Regions from separate parts of the Streptomyces sp. NPDC015242 genome, predicted to be linked through region 3. Evidence: predicted binding sites of a transcription regulator. Region 3 holds the regulator's gene; each other region holds the start of a gene.

Region 1 (3,271 bases), on a different contig from region 3:
CCCCCCGTCGTCCGGGGTGCCGGGCCTTCGCTCGGGCTCGGGCGGGCCGACGCGCGTCGGCCCTCAGCCGTGCCGCCTCAGCCGTTCGGCCTCAGCCGTGCTGCCTCAGTGGGAGTGGCCGTGGCCGTGGCCCGCGGCGGCCGGCTCCTCCTCTTCCTTCTTCTCGACGACCAGGGTCTCGGTCGTGAGGAGCAGGGAGGCGATGGAGGCGGCGTTCTCCAGGGCGGAGCGGGTGACCTTGACCGGGTCGATGACGCCGGCCTTGATCAGGTCGCCGTACTCGCCGGTGGCGGCGTTGTAGCCGTTGCCCTTGTCGAGCTCGGCGACCTTGGAGACGATGACGTAGCCCTCCAGGCCGGCGTTCTCGGCGATCCAGCGCAGCGGCTCGACGGCGGCCTTGCGGACCACGGAGACACCGGTGGCCTCGTCGCCGGTCTTGTCGAGGTTGCCCTCCAGGACCTTGACGGCGTGGACCAGGGCGGAGCCACCACCGGAGACGATGCCCTCCTCGACCGCGGCGCGGGTCGCGGAGATGGCGTCCTCCAGACGGTGCTTGCGCTCCTTGAGCTCGACCTCGGTGGCGGCACCCACGCGGATGACGCACACGCCGCCGGCCAGCTTCGCGAGGCGCTCCTGGAGCTTCTCGCGGTCCCAGTCGGAGTCCGTGGTCTCGATCTCGGCCTTGATCTGGGCGACGCGGCCCTGGACGTCGTCCTTGTTGCCGGCGCCGTCGACGATGGTGGTGTCGTCCTTGGTGACGGTGACGCGGCGGGCGGAGCCGAGGACGTCGAGGCCGACCTGGTCGAGCTTGAGGCCGACCTCCTCGGAGACGACCGTGGCGCCGGTGAGGACGGCCATGTCCTGCAGCATCGCCTTGCGGCGGTCGCCGAAGCCGGGGGCCTTCACGGCGACGGCGTTGAAGGTGCCGCGGATCTTGTTCACCACGAGGGTGGACAGGGCCTCGCCCTCGACGTCCTCGGCGATGATCAGCAGCGGCTTGGAGGCGTTGGCCTGGATGACCTTCTCCAGCAGCGGCAGCAGGTCCGCGATGGCGGAGATCTTGCCCTGCGTGATGAGGATGTAGGGGTCGTCCAGGACGGCTTCCATGCGCTCCTGGTCCGTCACGAAGTACGGCGACAGGTAGCCCTTGTCGAAGGCCATGCCCTCGGTGAAGTCCAGCTCCAGACCGAAGGTGTTGGACTCCTCGACGGTGATGACACCGTCCTTGCCGACCTTGTCCATCGCCTCGGCGATGAGCTCGCCGACCTGCTGGTCCTGGGCGGACAGCGCGGCGACGGCGGCGATGTCGGACTTCTCGTCGATCGGGCGGGCCGAGGCGAGCAGGTCGTCCGAGACGGCCTTGACGGCGGCGTCGATGCCCTTCTTCAGGGCGGCCGGGGAGGCACCGGCGGCGACGTTCTTCAGGCCCTCGCGCACGAGCGCCTGGGCGAGCACGGTCGCGGTGGTCGTACCGTCACCCGCGATGTCGTTGGTCTTGGTCGCCACCTCCTTGACCAGCTGGGCACCGAGGTTCTCGTACGGGTCCTCGATCTCGACCTCACGGGCGATCGTGACACCGTCGTTGGTGATGGTGGGGGCGCCGAACTTCTTGTCGATGACGACGTTGCGGCCCTTGGGGCCGATCGTCACCTTGACCGTGTCGGCAAGCTTGTTGACGCCGCGCTCGAGGGCGCGACGGGCGTCCTCGTCGAACTTCAGGATCTTCGCCATGGGAGCGTGAGCCCTCTTCCGGAATCTGGGATAACGGCAACTGCGCCCCGGGCGCCCGGCTTCTTAGCGATCGCGGGGGCCAGGGGCGCAGTTCAAAGCAAGGTGCTTCGGGTGAATTACTTCTCGATGATCGCGAGCACGTCGCGGGCCGAGAGGACGAGGTACTCCTCGCCGTTGTACTTCACCTCGGTGCCGCCGTACTTGCTGTAGAGCACGACGTCGCCGACGGAGACGTCGAGCGGAAGACGGTTGCCGTCCTCGAAGCGGCCCGGGCCCACGGCCAGGACGACGCCCTCCTGGGGCTTCTCCTTGGCGGTGTCCGGGATGACCAGGCCAGAGGCGGTGGTCTGCTCGGCGTCGAGCGGCTGGACCACGATGCGGTCCTCGAGCGGCTTGATGGCAACCTTGGAGCTGGTGGTCGTCACGATCCGACCTCCCCCTTCGGAGATCTCACGGGGTTAACTGTCTGAGGTGGCGACCAGGTGGATCCGTCGTCGCGGGTGCCGGACCTGCCCGTCGCTGTGTTGGCACTCTCCTGTGTCGAGTGCCAGAGCCGAGACTATGACCGTGATTAGCACTCGGTCAAGCGGACTGCTAATTGCGGGCGGCGCGTCGGCCAGGCAGGTTGCCGCGCGGGACGGTCCGGACCCTCACAGGTGGTCCTCCAGCCGTCCCACCCGCAGGCCCTTCCCCTCGATCTCCCGCAGCAACCGCAGCGTCCGGTCCGTCAGGGTCGGGGACGCCTCCCCGGACGGCACCGAGACGATGTCGCCGGCGCGCAGGCCGGGCGCGCCGCGGGTGTAGGTCAGCTTCCCGTCGGAGCCGAGGGACGCGCGCCACAGCACGACCGCCGCGATGCCGCAGTCGGCGGCGGCGCGCAGGGTGGTCGTGTCGTAGGTGCCGTAGGGCGGGCGGAAGAGGTGGGGCCGGACGCCGAAGCGGGAGTGGAGCTTGTGCTGCTGGCCGCAGATCTCGGCGCGCTGGCCCGCGTAGGGCAGGCCGCGCAGGGCCGGGTGGTCCAGGGTGTGGTTCTGCAGGGACGCGCCGACCGCGCGCAGCCGGGCGAAGTGGCCGTAGCCGGGGCCCACGACGCTGTCGGTGAGGAACATGCTGACCGGCAGGCGCCGGGCGCGGACCAGGGCGACGAAGCGGGGGTCGCGTTCGGCGCCGTCGTCGTAGGTGAGGAAGACGACCGGGTCGCGGGTGGGGACGTGGTCGACGACGGGGGGCAGGCGGCGGGCGGCGGGGGCCGGGTCCCGGGCCCGGCCGTCGGCGGTGGCGGGGCGCTCCCCCGCCGCCCCGGCGCAGCCGGTCAGCAGGACCAGCAGCACGCAGAGCAGCGCGGCGGCCGGGCGCCTCACAGGTAGTCCTCCAGCCGCCCCACCGCGTATCCCTCGGCCGTGACCTTGTTCAGGAAGCGGCGGATCATGTCCGGCATCGTGCCCTTCCACTGCTCCGGGCCCCGGAAGTGCGTGAGGACGATGTCACCCGGGCGCAGCTCGCGGTCCCCCTCGCGGTACTCCCAGCGGTCGGCGAAGAC
Region 2 (3,271 bases), on a different contig from region 3:
TGAGGAACAGCGCGGCGATGGAGGCGGCGTTCTGCAGCGCGGAACGGGTCACCTTCGCCGGGTCGATGATGCCCTCGGCGATCATGTCGACGTACTCACCGGTCGCGGCGTTCAGGCCGTGGCCGACCTGGAGGTTGCGGACCTTCTCCACGACGACGCCACCCTCGAGACCACCGTTGACGGCGATCTGCTTCAGCGGGGCCTCCAGCGCGAGCTTCACGGCGTTGGCGCCGGTCGCCTCGTCACCGTCGAGCTCCAGCTTCTCGAAGACCTGGGAGGCCTGCAGCAGGGCCACGCCACCACCGGCGACGATGCCCTCCTCGACGGCCGCCTTGGCGTTGCGCACGGCGTCCTCGATGCGGTGCTTGCGCTCCTTGAGCTCCACCTCGGTGGCGGCACCGGCCTTGATGACCGCGACACCGCCGGCGAGCTTCGCCAGGCGCTCCTGCAGCTTCTCGCGGTCGTAGTCCGAGTCGCTGTTCTCGATCTCGGCGCGGATCTGGTTGACCCGGCCCTGCACCTGCTCGGCGGAGCCGGCACCGTCGACGATGGTGGTCTCGTCCTTGGTGATGACGACCTTGCGGGCCTTGCCCAGGAGGTCGAGCGTGGCGTTCTCCAGCTTGAGGCCGACCTCCTCGGAGATCACCTCGCCGCCGGTGAGGATGCCGATGTCCTGCAGCATCGCCTTGCGGCGGTCACCGAAGCCCGGGGCCTTGACGGCGACGGACTTGAAGGTGCCGCGGATCTTGTTGACGACCAGGGTCGACAGGGCCTCGCCCTCGACGTCCTCGGCGATGATCAGCAGCGGCTTGCCCGACTGCATGACCTTCTCCAGGAGCGGGAGCAGGTCCTTGACGTTGGAGATCTTGGAGTTGGCGATCAGGATGTACGGGTCGTCGAGGACGGCCTCCATACGCTCCATGTCGGTGGCGAAGTACGCCGAGATGTAGCCCTTGTCGAAGCGCATACCCTCGGTGAGCTCCAGCTCCAGACCGAAGGTCTGGGACTCCTCGACGGTGATGACGCCTTCCTTGCCGACCTTGTCCATGGCCTCGGCGATGAGCTCGCCGATCTGGGTGTCGGCGGCGGAGATGGAGGCCGTGGAAGCGATCTGCTCCTTGGTCTCGACGTCCTTCGCCTGCTCCAGCAGGGCGGCGGAGACGGCCTCGACGGCCTTCTCGATACCGCGCTTGAGGGCCATCGGGTTGGCACCGGCGGCCACGTTGCGCAGACCCTCGCGCACCAGGGCCTGGGCGAGGACGGTCGCCGTGGTCGTACCGTCACCGGCGACGTCGTCCGTCTTCTTGGCGACTTCCTTGACCAGCTCGGCGCCGATCTTCTCGTACGGGTCCTCGAGCTCGATCTCCTTGGCGATGGAGACACCGTCGTTGGTGATCGTGGGCGCGCCCCACTTCTTCTCGAGGACGACGTTGCGGCCCTTGGGGCCGAGCGTCACCTTCACGGCGTCCGCGAGCTGGTTCATGCCGCGCTCGAGGCCGCGCCGCGCCTCCTCGTCGAACGCGATGATCTTGGCCATGTGAAGTGGTCCCTCCAGGACTGGGGGTGATTACTTCGGACCGCGCCCGCGCCCGCGACGGACGGCCCCCGACCGGCGGTTCCTTGCCCCACCTGGTCCGTGGCCTCACCGACCCGGTCCTTACGTTGTCACTCTCACCTTCAGAGTGCTAACGCAATGATTAGCACTCGGGCATGGCGAGTGCAAGCGCCTCCGGGGGATCGGCCGGGGGCGTCAGCCCCCCGCGAACACCCCCACGCACCCCCCGCGAGCAGGCCGAAGGGCCCGCACCCCGGGGGGTACGGGCCCTTCAGAGAAGACCTGTCGCTTGCGCGTTGGTCGTGGTGCGCGTTCAGGCGGTGACGCGAACCATGTCGGCCTGCGGGCCCTTCTGACCCTGCGAGATCTCGAACTCGACCCGCTGGCCCTCTTCCAGGGTGCGGTAGCCGTCCATCTGGATCGCGCTGTAGTGGACGAAAACATCCGCACCACCGTCGACCGCGATGAAGCCGTACCCCTTCTCCGCGTTGAACCACTTGACGGTGCCCTGAGCCATGCCTAACTCCCCTATTACTGGCCCTTGCACAGATCCACACTTCGCGGACCCGGGTCAGACCTCACCCCCCACGGTTGGGGGCGTGCGCCGGAACGCGTCGACCGCGGCTGAATGTATCTGTCCAACTGCCGTCTGCAACAGGTCAATCGGACGAGAATTCTGGACTCGCGGGGTCCGGAATGTGGGGAGAGTTCACCCGAATTCAGGGCAAGTCGGGCCACAGAAAAGCCACAAAAGCCGCGAAAGACGCGCACACTTTGGCTACATCTTGTCGGGCTCGCGGCAGGAATGCAGGGTTCCGATCAGCGGATCGGGATCGCGTTCCCCAACTCTACCGCGCTCAATCACACAGAATTGCCCCCTCCGCTTCTCTCACGGTGGGGGCAATTCGCTGAACGCTCGGTAACCGGCATTACTCCAGGTAACGCCGAGGCCGGTTCACCCTCCGGCGACGGCCGGGATGATCGACACTCCGGCACCGTCCGGGGTGGCCGTCTCCAGCCCCTGCTCGAACCGCACGTCGTCGTCGTTCACGTAGACGTTGACGAAGCGGCGCAGCTTCCCCTGGTCGTCCAGCACCCGGGCGGCGATCCCGGTGTGGTTCTTCTCCAGGTCGGCGATGACCTCGCCCAGGGTCGCCCCCTCGGCGGCGACCTCGGCCTGCCCGCCGGTGTAGGTACGCAGGATGGTGGGGATGCGAACGGTGACGCTCATGACTTCAGAACCTCCGGTTTGGTGACGGACCCAGGGGCGCGGGGAACTGCGCGAACAACCCCCACCGGCCCGCAGTGAACAACGATCAGACGAGCCCAGCTGCCCGGAACGACTCCAGACTCGGGCGAATGGTCGCGGTGAGCCCCGTGCCCGCCACCGCGTCCAGCGTCTTCAGACCGTCCCCGGTGTTCAGCACCACGGTCGTCCTCGCCGGGTCGAGGAGCCCGTTCTCGACGAGCTTCTTCGTCACGCCCACCGTCACACCACCGGCGGTCTCCGCGAAGATCCCCTCGGTCCTGGCCAGGACCTTGATCGCCTCGACGACCTGCTCGTCCGTCACGTCCTCCACCGCACCGCCCGTACGCCGCGCGATGTCCAGCACGTACGGCCCGTCCGCCGGGTTGCCGATCGCCAGCGACTTGGCGATCGTGTCCGGCTTCTGCGGCCGCACCACGTCGTGCCCGGCCTTGAACGCCGTCGACACC
Region 3 (3,271 bases):
CGACACGGTGCAGGGCGTCGATCACCTCGCGGTGCGGGACGCCGAAGTGGAACGACACCACCGGGACGGGGTTGTCGCGGAGCACCGCGAGCTTGGTCTCGTAGCCGTCGTCCCGGCCGCTCTCCGGATCGCCCAGCTCGGCCTCGTACCAGGTGGCCTCGCCGGCCAGCTGATGGGCGTAGACGTCGACGGCGGCGGGGTCGGCGTACTCGGGCTGCGGCATGAAGAGGTTGACCCCGAAGGGGCGGCCGGTGAGGCTCCTCAGCTGCTTGATCTCCTGGTACATCCCGTCGGCGGTCTTGTACCCGGCGGCGAGGAACCCGAGCCCGCCCGCTTCGCACACGGCGGCGGCGAGCTTCGGCACGGAGACGCCGCCCGCCATGGGGGCCTGCACGATCGGGAGCGGGAAGAGATCGGTCAGTGCGGAGGACATGACCGCATGTTGTCACGTCCTCCGGACAACTCCGAAACCGGCCTGCCGTGTGGCACAGACCAGCTGAACCATCGCTTCCGCAGCCCTGCCGGCCGCCGCGTCAGCGGCCGTTGAAGGCGTCCTTCAGCCGCGAGAACAGCCCCTGCTGACCCGGCTGGAACTGGCCCGTGGGCCGTTCCTCGCCGCGCAGCTTGGACAGTTCGCGCAGCAGGCGCTCCTGCTCGGGGTCGAGCTTGGTCGGGGTCTGGACCTCGACGTGCACGATGAGGTCGCCGCGTCCGCCGCCGCGCAGGTGCGTGACGCCCCGGCCGTGCAGCGGGATCGACTGGCCGGACTGGGTGCCCGGACGGATGTCGACCTCCTCCATGCCGTCCAGCGTCTCCAGCGGCACCTTCGTGCCGAGGGCGGCCGCCGTCATCGGCAGCGTGACCGTGCAGTGCAGGTCGTCGCCGCGGCGCTGGAACTGCGCGTGGGGCAGCTCGTGGATCTCGACGTACAGGTCGCCCGCGGGACCGCCGCCGGGCCCGACCTCGCCCTCGCCGGCGAGCTGGATGCGCGTGCCGTTGTCCACACCGGCCGGGATCTTGACCGTCAGCGTGCGGCGGGACCGGACGCGGCCGTCGCCCGCGCACTCGGGGCACGGCGTCGGGACGACCGTGCCGAAGCCCTGGCACTGGGGGCACGGGCGGGACGTCATGACCTGGCCCAGGAAGGACCGGGTCACCTGCGACACCTCACCGCGGCCGCGGCACATGTCACACGTCTGCGCGGAGGTGCCCGGGGCCGCGCCCTCGCCGTTGCAGGTGTTGCAGACGACGGCGGTGTCGACCTGGATGTCCTTCGTCGTGCCGAAGGCCGCCTCGTCGAGCTCCACCTCGATGCGGATCATGGCGTCCTGGCCACGGCGGGTGCGCGAGCGCGGTCCGCGCTGCGACGCCGTGCCGAAGAAGGCGTCCATGATGTCCGAGAAGTTGCCGAAGCCGCCGGCCCCGAAGCCGCCCGCGCCGGCGCCGCCGGACTGCGAGAGCGGGTCGCCGCCGAGGTCGTAGACCTGCTTCTTCTGCGGGTCCGACAGCACCTCGTAGGCGGCGTTGATCTCCTTGAACCGCTCCTGGGTCTTCGGATCGGGGTTGACGTCCGGGTGCAGCTCGCGGGCGAGCCGCCGGAAGGCCTTCTTGATCTCTTCCTGCGACGCGTCGCGGCGCACGCCGAGTACGGCGTAGTAGTCCGTGGCCACTACGACTCCGCCAGGATCTGTCCGACGTACCGTGCCACTGCGCGTACCGCTCCCATCGTTCCCGGGTAGTCCATGCGGGTCGGTCCGACCACGCCGAGCTTGGCGACTGCCTCGCCGCCCGAACCGTAGCCGACCGACACGACGGACGTGGAGTTGAGTCCTTCGTGGGCGTTCTCGTGACCGATACGGACGGTCACGCCCGGATCCTTCGCCTCGCCGAGCAGCTTGAGGAGCACGACCTGCTCCTCGAGCGCCTCCAGCACCGGCCGGATCGTGAGGGGGAAGTCATGACCGAAGCGGGTCAGATTGGCGGTGCCGCCGATCATCAGCCGCTCCTCGTTCTCCTCGACGAGCGTCTCCAGGAGTGTGGAGAGCACCGTGGAGACCGTACCCCGGTCCTCGTGCTCGAAAGCCTCCGGGAGGTCCTCCACCAGACTCGGCACGTCCGCGAAACGGCGGTTCGCCACCCGGCTGTTGAGGCGCGCGCGCAGATCCGCGAGCGAGGCCTCGCCGAAGGGCGCCGGGCAGTCGACCACCCGCTGCTCGACCCGTCCCGTGTCCGTGATCAGCACGAGCATCACCCGCGCGGGTGCCAGCGAGAGCAGCTCCACGTGCCGCACGGTGGACCGGGTCAGCGACGGGTACTGCACGACGGCCACCTGGCGCGTGAGCTGCGCGAGCAGCCGCACCGTGCGCGCCACGACGTCGTCGAGGTCGACGGCGCCCTCCAGGAAGTTCTGGATGGCCCGCCGCTCCGGCGCGGTCATGGGCTTGACACCGGCGAGCTTGTCCACGAACAGGCGGTAGCCCTTGTCGGTGGGGATGCGCCCGGCGCTGGTGTGCGGCTGGGCGATGTATCCCTCGTCCTCCAGGGCCGCCATGTCGTTGCGGACGGTCGCCGGGGAGACGCCGAGGTTGTGCCGCTCGGTGAGGGCCTTGGAGCCGACGGGCTCCTCGGTGCCGACGTAGTCCTGGACGATGGCGCGCAGCACCTGAAGCCTGCGTTCACTGAGCATCGCGCACACCTCCAGAAGTCGTCCGCCCGTTGCCTGCCGTTCGCGGCCTGGCACTCTGCGCGTGCGAGTGCCAACGTTCCCCGGCCCAGTGTACGGCGGTGGGGTACGCCTGCGGCAAGGCTGGTCGTGCGGCGTCGTGCCCCGGGCGGGGCGCACGGTTAGCGTCGCCGTATGACGGTGACTTGGGAAGAGCCCGGCTGGGAGCGGCTTGCCGCCGGGGTGGGCCGGTGCCGGCTGCCGGTGTGGGACTGCACGGCGGGGCTGGTCGCCGGCGAGGGCGCGGTGCTGGTGATCGACGCCGGGTCGAGCCCGGCCGAGGGCGCGCGGTTGCGTGCGCAGGCACGGGCGCTCACCGGCGGCCGTGTGACGCATCTCGCGCTGACCCATCCCCACTTCGACCACGTCTTCGGGGCGGCGGCGTTCCCGGACGCGGAGACGTACGGCGCGGTCGGCGTGGACGCGGTGCTGACCCGGGCGCGGGACCGCGCGGAGCTGTGCGCGGACGCGGTGCGCAACGGCCTGGCCGAGGACGTGGCGCGCGCGTCGGCCGGCCGGCTGGTCCCGCCCCGCCACCTGGTCTCCGGC

The links. The regulator HrcA, encoded in region 3, represses chaperone genes, less so after heat shock. The targets are predictions, from matches to a motif close to TTNGCACTCNGNNNNNCNGAGTGCNAA.
Region 1: the regulator HrcA is predicted to act here: its motif matches at 2,303-2,329, upstream of groES (co-chaperone GroES).
Region 2: the regulator HrcA is predicted to act here: its motif matches at 1,698-1,724, upstream of groL (chaperonin GroEL).

What each region holds. Positions count from the first base shown of each region.
Region 1 is NZ_JBIBUF010000002.1:1,024,515-1,027,785, forward strand. It holds gene groL (chaperonin GroEL) at 106-1,731, opposite strand; gene groES (co-chaperone GroES) at 1,848-2,156, opposite strand; gene ACF07N_RS10075 (polysaccharide deacetylase family protein) at 2,382-3,092, opposite strand; gene ACF07N_RS10080 (polysaccharide deacetylase family protein) at 3,089-3,271, opposite strand, start outside.
Region 2 is NZ_JBIBUF010000008.1:400,151-403,421, forward strand. It holds gene groL (chaperonin GroEL) at 1-1,537, opposite strand, end outside; gene ACF07N_RS27355 (cold-shock protein) at 1,869-2,072, opposite strand; gene ACF07N_RS27360 (ubiquitin-like small modifier protein 1) at 2,511-2,786, opposite strand; gene thrC (threonine synthase) at 2,872-3,271, opposite strand, start outside.
Region 3 is NZ_JBIBUF010000003.1:154,721-157,991, forward strand. It holds gene ACF07N_RS12275 (nitronate monooxygenase) at 1-433, opposite strand, end outside; gene dnaJ (molecular chaperone DnaJ) at 534-1,670, opposite strand; gene hrcA (heat-inducible transcriptional repressor HrcA) at 1,670-2,686, opposite strand; gene ACF07N_RS12290 (MBL fold metallo-hydrolase) at 2,858-3,271, shown strand, end outside.